2 linked regions of the Mesorhizobium japonicum MAFF 303099 genome follow. The protein of the gene in region 2 interacts with the protein of the main gene of each other region in a pairwise test. Links are inferred from orthologs where the notes say so. Each region holds a gene or a part of one and is shown on either strand. Other genes may lie near its edges.

Evidence for each region.
Region 1: the proteins of MAFF_RS17610 (region 2) and MAFF_RS02620 interact in binary tests that used the Escherichia coli proteins (3 or more experiments, as listed by UniProt). The link is inferred for Mesorhizobium japonicum MAFF 303099 from one-to-one orthologs.

The regions. Positions count from the first base shown.
Region 1 is NC_002678.2:280,557-289,469, reverse strand. Bases 5,362-8,360 are described here. They hold MAFF_RS02620 (two-component system sensor histidine kinase NtrB), read right to left. Parts: upstream 7,433-8,360; coding sequence 6,290-7,432; downstream 5,362-6,289. Other genes in these bases: dusB (tRNA dihydrouridine synthase DusB), read right to left, coding at 7,429-8,360; ntrC (nitrogen regulation protein NR(I)), read right to left, coding at 5,362-6,293. Outside these bases: MAFF_RS02640 (D-amino-acid transaminase), read right to left, coding at 100-963; MAFF_RS02635 (sigma-54-dependent transcriptional regulator), read right to left, coding at 1,065-2,426; MAFF_RS02630 (sensor histidine kinase NtrY-like), read right to left, coding at 2,416-4,701; more of ntrC, read right to left, coding at 4,833-5,361; more of dusB, read right to left, coding at 8,361-8,457; MAFF_RS02610 (bifunctional 2-C-methyl-D-erythritol 4-phosphate cytidylyltransferase/2-C-methyl-D-erythritol 2,4-cyclodiphosphate synthase), read left to right, coding at 8,703-8,913.
Region 2 is NC_002678.2:3,386,303-3,394,911, reverse strand. Bases 4,201-6,895 are described here. They hold MAFF_RS17610 (P-II family nitrogen regulator), read left to right. Parts: upstream 4,201-5,226; coding sequence 5,227-5,565; downstream 5,566-6,895. Other genes in these bases: MAFF_RS17605 (ammonium transporter), read left to right, coding at 5,597-6,895; tesB (acyl-CoA thioesterase II), read left to right, coding at 4,201-4,905. Also shown: MAFF_RS17645 (YceH family protein), read left to right, coding at 1-609; MAFF_RS17640 (OsmC family protein), read right to left, coding at 680-1,105; MAFF_RS17635 (hypothetical protein), read left to right, coding at 1,361-1,585; MAFF_RS17630 (YciI family protein), read left to right, coding at 1,582-1,938; MAFF_RS17625 (hypothetical protein), read left to right, coding at 2,098-2,625; MAFF_RS17620 (ubiquinone biosynthesis hydroxylase), read right to left, coding at 2,686-3,945; more of tesB, read left to right, coding at 4,045-4,200; more of MAFF_RS17605, read left to right, coding at 6,896-6,952; MAFF_RS17600 (hypothetical protein), read left to right, coding at 7,275-7,550; MAFF_RS17595 (hypothetical protein), read right to left, coding at 7,682-8,053; MAFF_RS17590 (DNA translocase FtsK), read left to right, coding at 8,243-8,609. UniProt on the Escherichia coli protein: Involved in the regulation of nitrogen metabolism. Regulates the activity of its targets by protein-protein interaction in response to the nitrogen status of the cell.

The sequences.
Region 1 (8,913 bases), 3.1 Mb from region 2 along the record:
CAAATTAACGGGCACATGTCAAGCGCACAAACACCGTCTTGTCGTCAGTAACGACAAGCAGAACGAGATATATTGATGTTCATTCCACCTGTGCGGTTATCAGGCTGGACTTTTTTCCGCAATGTCAAAAAAGGCTTGCCGTAACGAAAGTGTCACTGAGCCGGGGTGCCCGTTGGCCACCGGATCGCCGTCAATGGCCACGACCGGCATGGCAATCGTCGTGGCGGAACTGATGAACGCCTCGCGCGCCGCCTTGGCCTCGGCGACGGAAAAACCGCGCTCCTCGATCTTCAGGCCGAGCTTGGCCGCGACTTCGAACATCGTCGTGCGGGTGATGCCGCGCAGGATGCCGTGATCGGCCGGCCTGGTGACCAGGACGCCATCCCGGGTGACGATCCAGGCGTTCGACGAGCCGCCTTCCTTGACGTTGCCGTCGGTGTCGACGAACCATGCTTCCTGCGCACCGGCTTCCTTGGCTTTTTGCTTGGCCAATACATTGGGCAGCAGTCCGACGGTCTTGATATCGACCCGGTCCCAGCGATTCTCTGGCACGGTGATGACCGCGATCCCGGTTTCGGCTCGCTTTGCTCCAGCCGCCGGATCGGCCTTTCTGGCTGTGACCACCAATGACGGCTTGGTGTCCGCCGACGGGAAAACAAACTCGCGGCTGGCGACACCACGCGTCACCTGCACATAGACAAGGCCGTTGACGACGTGGTTGCGATTGACCACCTCGCGCAGGATCAGCGGCAGCACGTTGCGCGCGACCGGCCAGGCGATCGACAGTTCGGTCAGCGAGCGGTTGAGCCGGGCAAGATGGCGCGGCATGTCGACGATGAAGCCGCGCGCCACCTCGCAGACCTCGTAGACGCCATCGGCGAACTGATAGCCGCGATCCTCGATATGCACGGAAGCGTCCGCGTGAGCGACGTAGCGCCCGTTGACATAGGCAATGCGCGGCATTGGCGACCCCTGGAAAAATCTCGGGCTTTCTTATGCGATTCCGCCGCCGCCGTAACCGGCAAATGCTTGGACCACGCGCGGTTCAGTACAGGTTCCGCGCGTCAGACGCCCAGTGACTTCAGTTTGCGGTGCAGCGCCGAGCGCTCCATGCCGATGAACTCGGCGGTCTTCGAGATGTTGCCGCCGAAGCGGTTGATCTGGGCGATCAGATAGTCCTTCTCGAACTGTTCACGGGCCTCGCGCAACGGCAGCGCCATAATGTGCTGGTCGGACTGATTCGGCGTTCGCGGCATGACGTCGCCGATTTCGGACGGCAGCAGGTCCGCGGTGATCGGCGCATCGACGTCGTCGCCGCGCGCCAGAATCATCAGGCGCTCGACATTGTTGCGCAGCTGACGGACGTTGCCGGGCCAATTGTGCGCCTGCAGCACGGCAAGCGCGTCATCGCCGATACGGCGCGGCTTGATGCCGGCCTGGCGGGCGATCTGCTTCATGAAATTGTCAACGAGATAGGGAATGTCCTCGCGCCGCTCGGCCAGGCCCGGCACCATCACCGGAACCACCGCCAGCCGGTGGTAGAGATCTTCGCGGAAACGCCCGTCGGCGATCATGGCTTCCAGGTTCTGCGAGGTCGACGAGATGATGCGGACATCGACCTTGACCCGCTTGGTGCCCCCTACCCGCTCGAACTGCTGCTCGACCAGCACGCGCAGGATCTTGTTTTGCGTCTCGCGCGGCATGTCGGCCACTTCGTCGATGTAGAGGATGCCGCGATGGGCCTCCTCCAGCGCGCCGACCTTGCGCTCGACACCGTTCGATTCGGTGCCGAACAGCTCGATCTCCATGCGCTCGGGCGTGATGTTGGCGGCGCTTAGCGTCACGAATGGCGCGCCCTTGCGGGCCGACAGCGTGTGAATGGCGCGCGCCGCCAGTTCCTTGCCGGATCCGGACGGGCCGATGATCATGACACGGCTGTTGGTCGGCGCGACGCGCTCGATGGTCTGGCGCAGCTGGCTCATGGCCGACGACATGCCGATCAGGTCGAAGGTCTCGCCACTGCGCTGTTTGAGGTCGGAAACCTCGCGCCGCAACTTCGAGGTTTCCAGCGCACGCTCGGCAATGAGAATCAGCCTGTCGGCCTTGAACGGCTTCTCGATGAAATCATAGGCGCCACGTCGGATGGCGGAGACCGCTGTTTCGATGTTGCCGTGGCCGGAGATCATCACCACCGGCAGGGTGGGATGCATGGTCTTGATCTCGTCGAGCAGCGCCAGGCCGTCCAGGCGCGAGCCCTGCAGCCAGATGTCGAGGAAAATCAACCTCGGTGCCCGGTCGGCAATGGCCGCCAAGGCGCTGTCGGCGTCGAATGCCGTGCGGGTTTCGTGACCTTCGTCGCTCAATATGCCTGCGACGAGCTCGCGGATGTCTTCCTCGTCATCGACGATGAGAATATCAGACGCCATTACCGACCTTTTCAGTTTCTCTTTCGTGTTCCGTCTTGCCTTCGCCGCGCAACGGCGTGACGGCCGCCAGCGGCAGGATGATGCTGATCATCGCCCCGCGGCCGCCGTGGAAGTCCGCAGGCGCATCATGAAGTTCCAGCCTGCCGCCATGGTCCTCCACGATCTTCTTGACGATAGCGAGACCAAGCCCGGTGCCTTTCTCGCGCGTGGTCATATAGGGCTCGAGCAGCCGTTGGCGATTCTCGCGCGGCAGGCCTTTGCCATTGTCGATGACGTCGATACGAATCGCGCCATTCTGACGGCCGGCTTGAATCCGGATTATGCCGTGCGAACCGTCCTTTTGTTCCAGTCCGTCGATCGCCTCGGCGGCGTTCTTGATCACATTGCCGAAAGCCTGCGCCAGAAGGCGGCTGTCGAATGTGCCCTTGAGCGGTTCATTGCCGAAAATCCGCTCGAAGGTGATGTCGGCGCGGCTGACCTCGACCAGGAAGGATGCCTCGCGCAGCGATTCGCGCAGATCGATGGCCTTCATCTCGGGCTTGGGCATGCGCGCGAAGGCGGAGAATTCGTCGACCATGCGGCCGATGTCCTCGACCTGCCGGATGATGGTGTCGGTGCATTGGTCGAAAACCTCGCGGTCCTCGGTGATGACCTTGCCGTATCGGCGCTTGATGCGCTCGGCCGAAAGCTGGATCGGCGTCAGCGGGTTCTTGATCTCGTGGGCGATGCGGCGCGCGACGTCGGCCCAGGCTGAAGAACGCTGCGCCTGGACCAGATCGGTGATGTCGTCGACGGTCACGACGTAGGATTTCTCTTCCGAGCCGTCGTCGCCCGCTTCGATGGTGATCTGCACGTTGAAAGTGCGCTCGGTGCCGGCGCGGAAAAACGTCACCTGCTCGCGGTAGACGGGCTTGCCCGACTGGCGGCCGATCTCGAAGACGCGGCCGACATGCGGCAAAATAGCGGAAAGGTTCTGCCCGAGTGCGGCACTGGCGGAGATGGCCAGCATCGATTCGGCCGAACGGTTGACGATGGTGACGATGCCGTAGGGATCGACGCCGATGACGCCGGCGGTGACACCGGCAAGCACGGCTTCGGAGAAGCGCCGCCGCTCGTCGATCAGGTCCTTCGCCGACAGGATCTCGTTGCGCTGCGATTTGAGCTCCAGCAGCATCTTGTTGAAGGTGTCGCCAAGCGAGGCGACATCGCCGTCGGAAGATCTAACCGGAACCGCGACGTCGAGATTGCCGGTCGCCACTTCGTCGGCAGCGCCAATGAGCTGGCGAATCGGCCGCACGAGGCGGTCGGCGACCGCGATGCCCGTCCAGATTGCCGACAAGATGATGATCAGGGTCAGCGACAGATAGGGCAGCGCGAAGGCTACTTGCGACGTGCGCCTGTTGTCTTCGAGATTGCGATACTCGTCGGTGTTGGACCTGACGATCTGCCGCGCCTTGATCACCTCGGGATCGACAAGGCGGATGGTGTAGAGGTAGAGGCCCTCGATTTCGCGCAGCTTGACGATGGCGCCCATGATGTTGCGGGTGCGCGGCTCTATCAGCACCGGCTTGCCGTCGGTGGCGCTGCTGACTGAACCTTCCGGCGGTTCCGGCATGGCGAAATCGGCATCGGTCTGCGCGCTCATGACGAACGAACCGTCGGGCTTGATCAGCGCCGCATGGGCCAGCGACCGGCCCACCGCCTCCTTGTTCAGGAGGTCGAGAAAGCCTGTGCGATCAAGGCCGTATAGCGAGCGCGACGCGTCGAGATCATAGGCCATCGACAGCGTCGTGCCCTGCAGATTGCGGGCGTTCTCCTGGACATAGGCATCGGCGATCGACAGCGAGGAATTGACGATCGTCTTGGTACGAATCTCGAACCAGCGGTCGAGGCCGATATCGAGCGTGATCGAGGCGATGATGGCCACCATGATGGCGGGGATGGCGGCAACCAGCGCGAACATGGCGACGATGCGCACATGCAGCCGCGAGGCCGCCTTGCCATGCCGGCGGGCCATGACGATGCGATGCACTTCGCGCCCGACCAGCGCCATGAGGAACAGCACGAAAGCGGCATTGAGCGCGATCAGCGCCCAGGTCGTCCTGGCGTCAGGCGCGATCGGCGTCGCGCCGACCAGGATGGTGAACGAGATGGCCGCCATGACCAGCGCGCCGACGACGGCCACCACGCCGGGCAGCGCCAGCAAGCGGCGCCCGTCGCGCGCGCCGGGTTCGCTGAATAGCGGTTGATTGAGTACAGGTGCCTGCGGAGCCATGTCGCCGTCTGGGAGCCAATGATTGCGTCCGATCTATGCAACGCATTGTGGCGATTATGCAACAAGTGTGACAATGGCGGAAATCTTTCGCCGCTCAGTCCCCTGAAAAAGAGTCGTCGCCGGGTCGTCGCTCAGCCCGGCCGCGACGATTTATAGACGTTGACGCCCAGTTCGCGAATCTTCTTGCGCAGCGTGTTGCGGTTCAGCCCCAGCAGTTCCGCAGCCTTGATCTGGTTGCCGCGGGTTGCCGTCATTGAGGCCAGGACCAGCGGATATTCGACCTCGGACAGTATGCGCTGGTAGAGTCCGGCGGGCGGCAATTCGCCGGCAAACGAGGCGAAATAGCGCTGCAGGAAGTGCTCCACTGCCTGGCCGATGGAGAGATCGTCGGGAATGAGGTTGCCGCCGCCGGGCACCACGGGGCGCTCGCCGGTCTTCAGCTCCGCCTCGATGATCTCGGCGGAAATCTCGTCCTGCGAATAAAGAGCGGCCAGCCGGCGAACCAGGTTTTCCAGTTCGCGCACATTGCCCGGCCACGGGTAGCGCTTCATCAGTTCGATGCCGCCGGACGAGATGCGCTTGGTCTGCAGCCCTTCCATCTCGCCGAGCTTGAAGAAGTGGCGCACGAGATCGGGCACGTCCTCGGAGCGCTCGCGCAATGCCGGCAGCCTCAGCGGAACGACATTGAGACGATAGAACAGATCCTCGCGGAACAGTCCCTGGTTGATCAGCGTGCGCAGATCCTTGTTGGTGGCGGCGACGATGCGCACATCGGTCTTGATCGGCGTGCGTCCGCCGACGGTCGTGTACTCGCCCTGCTGCAGGACGCGCAGCAGGCGCGTCTGTGCCTCCATCGGCATGTCGCCGATCTCGTCGAGGAACAGCGTGCCGCCCTCGGCCTGCTCGAAACGGCCGGTGGAGCGGTTCTGCGCGCCGGTGAAGGCACCCTTCTCATGGCCGAACAGTTCCGATTCGATCAGGTCACGCGGGATCGCCGCCATATTGATGGCGACAAACGGCCCGCCGCGACGACGGCCATATTCGTGCAGCGCACGCGCCACCAGTTCCTTGCCGGTGCCGGATTCGCCCGAGATCATCACCGTGAGGTCGGTCTGCATCATGCGCGCCAGCATGCGATAGATGTCCTGCATGGCCGCCGAGCGGCCGACCAGCGGCATCGTTTCCGGCTGCTCATCGGGCCGCGCATCGATCTTCGGCCGGCGGGGCTCAGACAGCGCCCGGTTGACGATGTTGAGCAGTTCGGTCAGGTCGAACGGTTTCGGGAGATATTCATAGGCGCCTGTCTCGGATGCGCGGATCGCCGTCATGAACGTGTTCTGGGCGCTCATGACAATGACCGGCAGTTCCGGCCGCGCCTTCTTGATGCGCGGTAGCATGTCGAAGGCGTTTTCATCCGGCATGACGACGTCGGTGATGACAAGGTCGCCCTCGCCCGCGGCCACCCAGCGCCACAAGGTCGAGGCGTTGGAGGTGACGCGCACCTCGTGCCCGACGCGCGAGAGAGCCTGGTTGAGCACGGTGCGGATCGCCGCATCGTCATCGGCGACGAGAATATTGCCGCGAGCGGTCATTTGCGGTCTCCTTCACCGTCTTCTTCAGCGCCGAACGGCGTTTCCTTCCAGGCCGGCATCAGGATGCGGAAGGTGGTTCCTCGCGGGGTCGATTCGCATTCGATGATGCCGCCATGCTCGCCGACGATCTTGGCGACCAGCGCAAGCCCCAGCCCCGAGCCGTTCGGCTTGGTGGTGATGAAAGGATCAAACAGGATCGGCAGGATATCCTCCGAGACACCGGGGCCATTGTCGCGCACGCAGAACTCCAGGGGCAGCGACACGCGGTCCTGCGTTCCCGGCACCGATACGCGAATGCCCGGCCGGAAGGCGGTCGACAGCACGATCTCGCCATGCGGGTCGGTGCCGATCGCCTCGGCGGCGTTCTTGACCAGGTTCAGGAACACCTGGATCAGCTGGTCGCGGTTGGCGAACACTGGAGGCAATGATGGATCATAGTCCTCCAATATCCTGATTTTCTTGGCAAAACCGTTCTTTGCGATCGCCTTCACATGGTCGAGAACGACATGGATGTTGACGGGATAGCGATCGATCGGCCGCTCGTCGGAAAACACCTCCATGCGATCGACCAGCGAGACGATGCGGTCCGTCTCGTCGGTGATCAGCCGGGTCAACGCGCGGTCCTCGTCGGAGGCGGACAGTTCGAGCAGTTGCGCGGCGCCGCGGATGCCGGAGAGCGGGTTCTTGATCTCATGGGCGAGCATCGCCGCCAGGCCAGTCACCGAGCGCGCGGCACCGCGATGCGTCATCTGCCGGTCGATCTTGTCGGCCATGGACCGTTCCTGGAACATGACCACGACGGAGCCCGGGAATTCCGGCACCGGCGCGACATAGAGATCGACGACCTTCTCGATGCCGAGGCGTGGCGACGACACATCGACCCGATACTCGTTGACCGGAGCCCGGCGCTCGCGCACCTGATCGACCAAGGTCAGCAGCGGACTGCCGAAGGGGACGAGCTTGGACAGGGTGTTGCGCGCCAGCATGGTCGCGCTGGAGCGAAAAAAGTCCTCGGCATCGGCATTGGCGAAGGTGATGAAGCCTTCCTCGCTGATCATGATCACCGGGCGGCGGATGGTGTTGAGGACGATCTGGGCGGCGTCCACCATTTCAGCTCCCTGGCCAGCGATGGCGTTCATGCGGCGCTCCGCAGGCTCAAGGGTTGCGGATCACGCGAAAACACATTGCGCAGCAAGGCAATGACGCGGGCCGGATCGAACGCCGTCAGGATGGCCTTTCGGTCATCGTCGGCGACGCCAACAGCATGGCGATCAAGATACCAGCCCAGATGTTTGCGCGCCTGGCGCAAACCGCTCTCAACGCCATAAAGCGCCAGCATGTCCTCGTAGTGGCCGACGATATAGTCTGCCAGAGCCGCGCGATTCTCGGGCACGTTGGCCGCCACTTCGCCTGCCGCCGCTGCCGCGATGCCACCGGCGATCCAGGGCGCGCCGTAATGCGCGCGACCGACCATCACCGCATCGGCGCCCGATTGGTCGAGAATGGCAGCTGCCTCGGCCGGGGAACAGACATCGCCATTGGCAACGACTGGAATGGACACGGCTTCCTTGACGCGGGCGATGGCGCGCCAGTCGGCCTTGCCCTGGTAGAACTGGCAGCGCGTGCGGCCATGCACCGTCACCATCTTGACGCCCGCCTGCTCGGCACGGCGCGCGAGGATGGGCGCATTGAGGGCGCCTTCGTCCCAGCCGAGCCGCATCTTGACCGTCACCGGCACCTTGACCGCGCCGACCACGGCCTCGATCAGCGACAGCGCATGGTCGAGATCCAGCATCAATGCCGAACCGGCATAACCACCGGTGACCTTCTTGGCCGGGCAGCCCATGTTGATGTCGATGATGTCGGCGCCCTCGCCTGCGGCGATCCGTGCGCCTTCGGCCATGTGGATCGCTTCGCGGCCCGCCAGCTGCACCATATGGACGGGCAGGCCGGAATGCCGTATGCGCAGGTCGAAGCCGGCCCTACCCTTGGCGAGTTCGCCGCTTGCCACCATTTCGGACACGACCAGGCCCGCGCCGTGCGCATGGGCGCGCCGCCGGAACGGCTCGTCGGTGATGCCCGACATCGGCGCGAGGAAGACGCGGTTGCGGATTTCCACGCCGCCGACGTTCAAAGGCGCGGCCAATCTGGCTGAGTTAACCATGCACAAAAACCAAGCATGTCCATTCGTTGCACATTCTCTAGCCATATCAGCTACAATGTGCAACGCGGAATGACGTCACATTGAGGCGCAATTGGGAAAATTCCGGACCTTAGGCATTTGCCGTGACCAGGGCGCGCCGCGCGTCCCTCAGGGCATGTGAAGGATGCTTTGGAATTCACATTTGACGCACGATCTTTTTGGAAAACCAATTACACTTTTGGGGATCGTGCGCTAAGCCAATCGCCATGACTGAGGCAAGTGAAAACGCGAGCGCGACAGGTGGGGTTGCGGTGGTGATCGTCGCCGCCGGCCGCGGCGCTCGTGCCGGGCAGGCCAACGGACCCAAGCAATACCAGAACATTGGCGGCCGCGCCGTCATTGCGCACACGCTGGAGATATTTCTGGCCCATCCGCGAACCGACCGGATCGTCGTCGCCATCCACGCCGACGACCACG
Region 2 (8,609 bases):
CTCTCCCCCATCGAAGCGCGCGTGCTTGGCTGCCTGATCGAGAAGAAGGAGCTGACGCCGGATGTCTATCCGCTGACGCTCAACGCAGCCCTTGCCGCGGCCAACCAGAAGACGGCGCGTGACCCGGTCATGGCGCTGGAGCAGACGGAGGTGCACCGGGCGCTGAAGCTGCTCGAGCAGAAGGGGCTGGTGCGGCAGATGTTCGGCTCGCGCGTCGAGCGCTACGAGCATCAGATGGCGCAGCGCTTCTCGCTGACCACGCCGCAGACCGCCTTGATCGGCCTGCTCCTGCTGCGCGGGCCGCAGACGGCGCATGAACTGTTGGCTCGAGCCGAGCGCATGGCGCGGTTTTCGTCGATCGAAGATCTGCGGGGTGAACTCGACATGCTGATCGGCCGGCGGCCGCCGCTGGTCCAGGAAATCCCGCGCGGGCCAGGCCAGCGCGAGGATCGCTACGTGCATCTTCTCGCCGGCCCGGTGGACGTCGCGGCTTTATCGGCGCAGCGCAGTGCGCCGGCCATGCCTCACTCCGACCTGGAAGCGAGGTTGGAAGCGCTGGAGCAGGAAGTCGCTGCCCTTCGCGCCAGGCTCGACGCGCTGGGCGGCTGAGGCGGCCTGGAGTTGCTCGAATGAAAACGCCGGCTCTCAGGCCGGCGTTTGTCGCTTCAGGCCGCCCTGCTCAGCCGAGCCTTGCGTCGAGCGACACCTTGATGGCGCCGAGCGCCTTGGAGACCGGGCATTCGGCCTTGGCCTTCTCGGCCAGTTCCTTGAATTTCGCCGCATCGATGCCGGGCACCTTGCCGACCAGCGTGATCGCGCTGCCGGTAATGCCGGTGCCTGGAACCAGCGTCACCACCGCCTTGGCGTCGAGTTCGGCGGCGGGCGTGCCGTTCTCGGCCAGGAAGTGCGAAAGCTGCATGGCGTAGCAGCCGGCATGTGCCGCCGCGATCAGCTCTTCCGGGTTGGTGCCGGATTTGCCGCTTTCATCCTCGAAGCGCGCCTTGAACGAATAGGGCGTGCCCTTGAGCGTCCCGCTCTGGCTGTCGAGCGTGCCTTTGCCCTCTTTCAGATTGCCTTTCCAGACGGCGGTTGCGGTGCGGTCCATGAAGTCCTCCTTGGTTGTCGTGAACTTGGGGTTGTCGTGAACTTGGCCCGGGTGAAGCCCGGCGTCCGGTCAACTATAGCGCGGGTGGGCGCGAAGACCACTGCGCTGTTTGGACCACGGCACGATGACGGCTCATTGCCTTCGCAAAAAAAATCCGGGCAGGCCGGAAAAAATAGTCGCGCAAAAATGTCGACTTCCATCCAGCCCGTCCGTCCTGTGGGCGGCCATGGGATTTGTGGCCTGATGGAGGTTCACATGGACAATCTGTTTTTCGCACTTTGGAAGAGCCCGGGCCAAGGGCCTGAGCGACAGGAAGACTTCTGGCTGGATCCGCCGGCGCCCGTCTTCGGACGGCTGCTGGCGGCGGTCGCCATCATCGGGGTCGCGGCATGCCTTCTCGACCATGCGGCGGTCGAGGGCAAGGCTGACACGCTCGTCATCGCATCTTATGGTTGGTCTCAGCAGGGGAGCTCGCAATGAAATATGTCTGCCTGGTCTATGGTGAGGAAAAGGACCTCTACGCATTGACCGTAGAGCGCGGGGCCAAGCTCGACGCCGATTCACTGGCTTATGACAGGTCCCTGGACCAGGAGGGCAAGCTGATCATCGCGCAGGCGCTGCAATCGGTGAGAACGTCGAAGTCGGTGCGACGGCGCAAGGGCAAGCGCCTCGTCACCGACGGCCCCTTCGCCGAAACCAAGGAGCAGCTGCTCGGCTTCGTCATGGTCGAGGCCGACAACCTCGACGAAGCGCTGGACATCGCCGCCGGTATTCCGCTGGCCGAACTCGGCACGGTCGAGGTCCGGGCGATCTACGACATACCGGGGTCATAGGCGGCGCCTGGCTTGGCGGCTCGGCCTGCAACCGGCTTGTTTAATCGCCTAAGCTTCACCAGCCGCAAATTGAATTTTCTTCGCCGCAGGCAACCCGCGCGTGTTGAAGCAGCGCGACAGTTCTCCTATCGTCGCGCGGGATTACTGGGGGACTACCACATGCCTTTCCTGATTGCTGTCCTTGGCGTGCTGGGAGCGGCGGCGTTCTGGTGGTATCGGATGAAGGCCATGAACGACGCCGCGCGCGAGGTCGCCGATGTCGTCGGGCGCGTGCAAGGCAACATCAGGCGCAAGAAGCTGCGCAAGCAGGCGGCCCTATCGCCGCTGACGGCGATCGACGATCCGGTGGTGGCCGCCGCGACGCTGATCACCGCGATCGTTTCCGAGAACGGCCCCGTGCTGCCGCAGCGCGAGGCCGTCATCCGCGCGGTGATCTCCGAGATCGCCGACAAGAAGAAGACCGACGAGGCGGTGATCTACGCCAAATGGGCGGCGGCGCAGATCGATGACACCACGATCGTCATCGACAAGCTGGCGCCGTTCCTGCGCGAACGTCTCGACGTCGCCGAGCGCAACGATCTGCTGCAGATGGTCAATCGCGCGGCCCAGGGCGGCGAGAAGAAACTGGAGATAGCCGACCAGCGCATGCTGCGGCTGCGGCAGAAGCTGGGCTTCGAGGTCAACTGATCGCACACCTGGCGATTGGCGGAAACGACCATCGCTTCGTTGGGTGCGCCAGTGAGGCGCTCAGATCGCCTCGCCTTTCAGCAGCCTCGGCGTGCCGGCGGATAACCCCGACGCCTGGCGGATGAAAAACTCCTTCAGGCGCGGCATGCGTTCGACGAGGCCGAGGCCGATGTCGCGGACGGTGCGCAGCGGGGTGATGTCGTTGGAAAACAGCCGGTTCAGCACATCCGTCGTGATGCCCATCTGTACCGTGTCGAAGCGGCGCCATTGCTGGTAGCGTTCGAGCACGTCGAGCGCGCCGATGTCCTGGCCGAGCCGGTCGGCCTCGACGATCACTTCGGCGAGTGCTGCCACATCCTTGAAGCCGAGATTGAGGCCCTGGCCGGCGATCGGATGGATGCCGTGGGCGGCGTCGCCGGCAAGCGCCACGCGCGGCGCCACGAAGGCGCGCGCGATGGTGAGGCCGAGCGGCCAGGCGCGCGGCTTGTCGGCGACGCGGATTTCGCCGAGCTTCAGGCCGAAACGCTGTTCGAGTTCATGCTCGAAGACTAGGTCGTCGCCTTCCACCAGCGCTTTGGCATCTTCCGCGCGTTCGACCCAGACGATCGACGAGCGGTTTGTGCCGTCCTCCTCGGGTTTCAGCGGCAGCGTGGCGAAGGGGCCGGCCGGCAAAAAGTGCTCTTCGGCGCGGCCATTGTGCGGGCGTTCATGCGCCACGGTGCAGACGATGCCGGACTGGCCATAGTCCCACTTCACCGTCTTGATGCCGGCCATGTCGCGCAGCTTCGAATTGACGCCGTCGGCGGCGACCAGCAGCCGTGCCGTCAGCGCCGCCCCATCGGCCAGATGAACCGTGATGCCGGCGCCATTGGTCTCGAAACTCTGCACGGCGACGCCTTCGATGATGTCGATGCCGAGTTTTTCAGCTCTGGCGCGCAAGGCGCCGTTGAGCGACTTGTTGGCGACCATATGGGCGAAGGGCTCGCCCGGCGCGACTTCGCCGCCAAAGGTCAGGAAGACCGGGCGCACTGGATCGGCGCTGCGCGAATCGGTGATGATCATCTCGGTGATCGCCTGCGCCTGTGGCGCGATCTCGGCCCAGACACCGAGCTGGTCGAGCATGCGGCAAGCGGCAGCGGCAATGGCCGAGGCGCGGCCGTCGCGTTGCCAGGCGCCGGCGGGCGCGGCGTCGACCAGCGCCACGGCCAGATGGGGTCGCGCCTGTTTCAGCGAGACGGCGGTGGCCAGGCCGACATAGCCGGCGCCGGCGACGAGAACATCGAGCCCGGATATGGTCTTGGCGTCCGCCTTGCGTTCCATTGTCTTGGCTCCTTGCGCGCCGGCCCGGACCTGCGCCCTTGACGGCTCGTTCTTCCTGTCGGAAACCGCCATAGCAATTTTGCGGCGAGGTCACAAAACATGACGGCGGCGATCGACGAGCTTCTGAGCATTCTCGACCTCGAGAGGCTGGAACACAATCTGTATCGTGGTCGCAGCCCCCAGGTGGAGTGGCAGCGCGTCTTCGGCGGCCAGACCATCGCCCAGGCGCTTGTGGCGGCGCAGCGGACGGTGGAACCGGACCGCTTCGTGCATTCGCTGCACGGCTATTTCATGCGGCCGGGCGACATCAGGGTGCCGATCGTCTACGAGGTCGACCGCATCCGCGACGGCGGCTCCTTCACCACCCGGCGCGTGCTGGCGATCCAGCACGGACAGGCGATCTTTTCGCTGGAAGCCTCGTTCCAGGTCGACGAAAAGGGGCTGGAACACCAATTCGCACTGCCTGACGACGTGCCGCCGCCGGAAGGGCTGCCGACGCAGCGCCAGCTGCTCGAAAGAGCCGAACGTGTGCCGGAGGCGGTGCGCCGCTTCTGGGCACGCGAACGGCCGCTGGAGCTCAGGCCGGTCAATCTCCAGCACTATGAAAGCCGCGACAAGCTGCCGCCCCGGCAGAATGTCTGGATCCGCCTTGCCGGCCCGGTTCCCGATGACCGCGCGCTGCAATCGGTGCTGCTCGCCTATCTCTCCGACATGACGCTGCTGGACACCTCGACCTTCGCGCATGGACGTGGCCTGTTCGATCCCGACATCCAGGCGGCGAGTCTCGACCATTCGATGTGGTTCCACCGGCCGCACTCGCTCGACGGCTGGCTGCTCTATGCGCAGGACAGCCCATCGAGCTCGGGATCGCGCGGCTTCAGTCGAGGCACGCTCTATGCGCGCGACGGCACGCTGATCGCCTCGATGGCCCAGGAAGGGTTGATCCGGCTCAAGCGTTGAGCATTGCGAGTCTTGTTTGAGCAGGATCACTGACAAACGAAAACCGTTTGTCCGGGAAAACCCGGCTCGGCTTTTCGGGATCGTGCTCAAAGCCGGCAAATTAGGCAAAATCGAAAAATTGCATAATTTTTGAGCACATGGCGTGCCGCAGGCATTGGCACTCGCTGCCTCCAATCCCCTCATTCCCTTTGTTTACAACAGGTTAACAGGCTGCTTCGGCACTTGGCACGGAGCTTGAATCCTTGTGGGCACTCTCCGGCTCTTTGGGATCGGTGAAGTCGTGCAAACGCGGGGGACCGCAACAGCAAAGGGTGAAACCTTATGAAAATCGTGATGGCAATCATCAAGCCGTTCAAGCTGGACGAGGTACGCGAAGCGCTTACCGCCGTCGGCATCCAGGGCCTGACCGTCACCGAAGTCAAAGGCTACGGGCGTCAGAAGGGACATACGGAAATCTATCGCGGAGCGGAATACGCGGTCAGTTTCCTGCCGAAGATCAAGATCGAGGTCGCTGTCAGTGCCGATACGGTCGACAAGGCCGTCGAAGCCATCACCGCCGCGGCCAAGACCGGCCAGATCGGCGACGGCAAGATCTTCGTTTTCGGCATCGATCAGGCGGTGCGCATCCGCACCGGCGAAACAGACACCGACGCGCTCTGAGCGGCGAACACGTATTCCAATGGAGAGTTCAATGAATATTTCTTCCACCTTGAAGACAACGGGACGGGCGGCCCTGCTGGGCTCGCTTGCTCTGGCAGCATTGGGCAGCGTCGCCGCCTTTGCGCAGGAAGCCGCTCCGGCCGCTGCCGCAGCCGCCCCGGCTGCCGCTCCCACCCCGGTGCTCGACACCGGCAACACCGCCTGGATGCTGACCTCGACGGCCCTGGTGCTGATGATGACCATTCCGGGCCTGGCGCTGTTCTACGGCGGCATGGTGCGCAAGAAGAACGTGCTCGCCACCATCATGCAGAGCTTCGCCATCACCTGCCTGGTGACGGTGCTGTGGTTCATGTTCGGCTATTCGCTGGCCTTCTCCGACGGCGGCGGCATGAATGCCTATCTCGGCGGCTTCTCGAAATTCTTCCATCACGGCATCACGGTCTCGACGCTCTGGCTGCCGGGGGTCTCGAACATTCCTGAATTCGTCTTCTCGATGTTCCAGATGACCTTCGCCATCATCACACCTGCCCTCATCGCCGGCGCCTTCGCCGAGCGCATGAAGTTCTCGGCGCTGCTGCTGTTCATGGCGCTGTGGTTGATCGTGGTCTATTGCCCGATCGCACATTGGGTCTGGGGTGGCGGCTTCCTCGGCACGGCTGGCGTGCTCGACTTCGCCGGCGGTACGGTCGTCCACATCAACGCCGGTGTCGCGGGCCTGGTCTGCGCGCTGGTTCTTGGCAAGCGCGAAGGCTACGGCACCACCAACATGGCGCCGCACAACCTGGTCTATTCGGTGATCGGCGCTTCGCTGCTGTGGGTCGGCTGGTTCGGCTTCAACGCCGGTTCGGAACTGGCGGCGGACGGTCTTGCCGGCGCTGCGATGATGAACACGCAGGTCGCCACCGCTGCCGCCGCGCTCGCCTGGATGTTCGCTGAATGGATCGTCGCCAAGAAGCCCTCGGTGCTCGGCATCATCTCGGGTGCCGTCGCCGGCCTCGTCGCGGTGACGCCGGCTTCCGGCTTCGTCAACCCGACCGGCGCTTTCATCATCGGCATCGTTGCCGGCGTGCTCTGCTACATCTCGGCGGTCAAGGTGAAGCACATGTTCGGCTATGACGACTCGCTCGATGCCTTCGGCGTGCACGGCGTCGGCGGCATCATCGGTGCGCTGCTCACCGGCGCGCTGGCCGATCCGGCGATCAACGCGCTCGGCAAGGGCGGCTCTGTGGTCACCCAGCTCTACGGCATCGTCTTCACCATCCTGTGGACGGCGATCGCCACCTTCGTGATCCTCTACATCGTCAAGGCGCTGGTCGGCCTGCGTCCGACGACCCAGGAAGAGGTCGAAGGCCTCGACATCTCCCAGCATGGCGAAGTGGTGCCGTAAGGCCAGCCTCGCCAACGGGGCCGGCGGATCCTCCTCCCGCCGGCCCCATTGTCCCTCACGCAATTCCCGGGAGAATCGCAATCCGGCTCTCCCAGGGACTGCTCCAGAGATCCCGTCGTGACGCTCCCGCAAGGAGCTCACGCCTTGAGGCCCGGATTGTTTCCGGGCCTCTTTTTTGGTAAAATGTTCTGTCTATACCCCTGGTTCGCGCAATCACGTTCGCGTGATGGACCCTTGGGAAGAAACATCGACCGCTTTGGTTCCGAACTGTGGGGGCGATCGTCGTTCTGACGCTCGTGCAAAAACAGGGAGGAACTTTCTCATGAACCTCAAGAATATCTGCCTTGGAGCGCTCGCTCTTTCGATGGTTGGTGGCATGGCATTTGCCGGTGCTCTGGATGAACCGGCCAACATGGCGCCGTTCTTCACCGATTCCAGCATGAAAACCATGAAGCCGGAGGCGGACTTCAAGGCAGCCTGGGCCTCGACGGCTAAGGACAAGCAGGACAAGATGATGAAGGAGTGCCAGGACGCGGCGATGAGCAAGCCTCACGCCGAATTCTGCGCCAACCTGATGATGTATGCCGGTCACAAATGATTGCACGAGGTCGGGTCCGGAGGGCCCGACCGTTTTATAGCCGAACGATGGCGGGTGCCCGCCATCGCTTCGTTTGCCAGTGCGCTTTGGCGGAGACCGCAGGCGGTCCCGATGCCGTCCGCTGGCGGAGTCTATCCGCCGATCCCATCGTCCATCATGGTGTTTGTCAGCGCCTCATAGGCACTGCTGCAGGTCTGGGAATGGGGGCAATTCCAGACAATCAACGTCGGCGCCACCGTCAGTATGGCCGCAATCAGAATTTGCAGGCCAAGATCTGGCACCCCAAATCCCTTGCCGAGGAGAGCCCTGCACAGAAAATACAGGCCCTGTATCAGGCAGGCGGAGGCGAGCAGGTGCAGGAGTGGGCCGGTCGCCCTGGCAAAGGGTGTCACGTAACCATCCGGAAAGCCCACCATCCCGAGCTCGGCAAACCAGTGCACGGCGAGCAGGAGACTAAGCGCCGCCCAAGCGAGAGCCGCCACGCGAAGGAAGGTAGACCGCATGCCTCTACCCACCCCTGGCGGTCGCACGGCGACGTTGCACATCCTGCCCGCTTCCACTTCAACCTGAAGTGACATGATCTCAACCGCTTATAGTTAATGCCCCCTTAACCTTCCCACCGATAGTCTGGCGTTCGAATCTGCCGGAGTGCGTCATGTGCTCGGGCCAGGCAATCACTGACGGGGAAGAGCATGCGTTCAGGGGCTTCAGCACCGCTCGCGATGACCGATACGGGGCACGGCATCCAGGCTTTCGCGCGGCGCCAGGTCGGCCGGCTGGTCGGCGCCGGCATGTTTCTGGCTGTAGCCTTCGGGGTTGCCAGCCTCGCCACCTGGAACGTTGCCGATCCAAGCTTCTCGCACGCCACCAACAACACCGTCACCAACGCCATGGGCTATGCCGGCGCGGTTTTCTCCGATCTCGCCATGCAGTTCTTCGGCCTTGCTGCGGTCGCCGCGCTGGTTCCGGCTGTCATCTGGGGGTACCTGCTGTTTTCGGCGCGCGGTGTCGACAGGCTGCCCAAGCGCGGGCTGTTCTGGTTCGGCTTCGCCCTGCTCG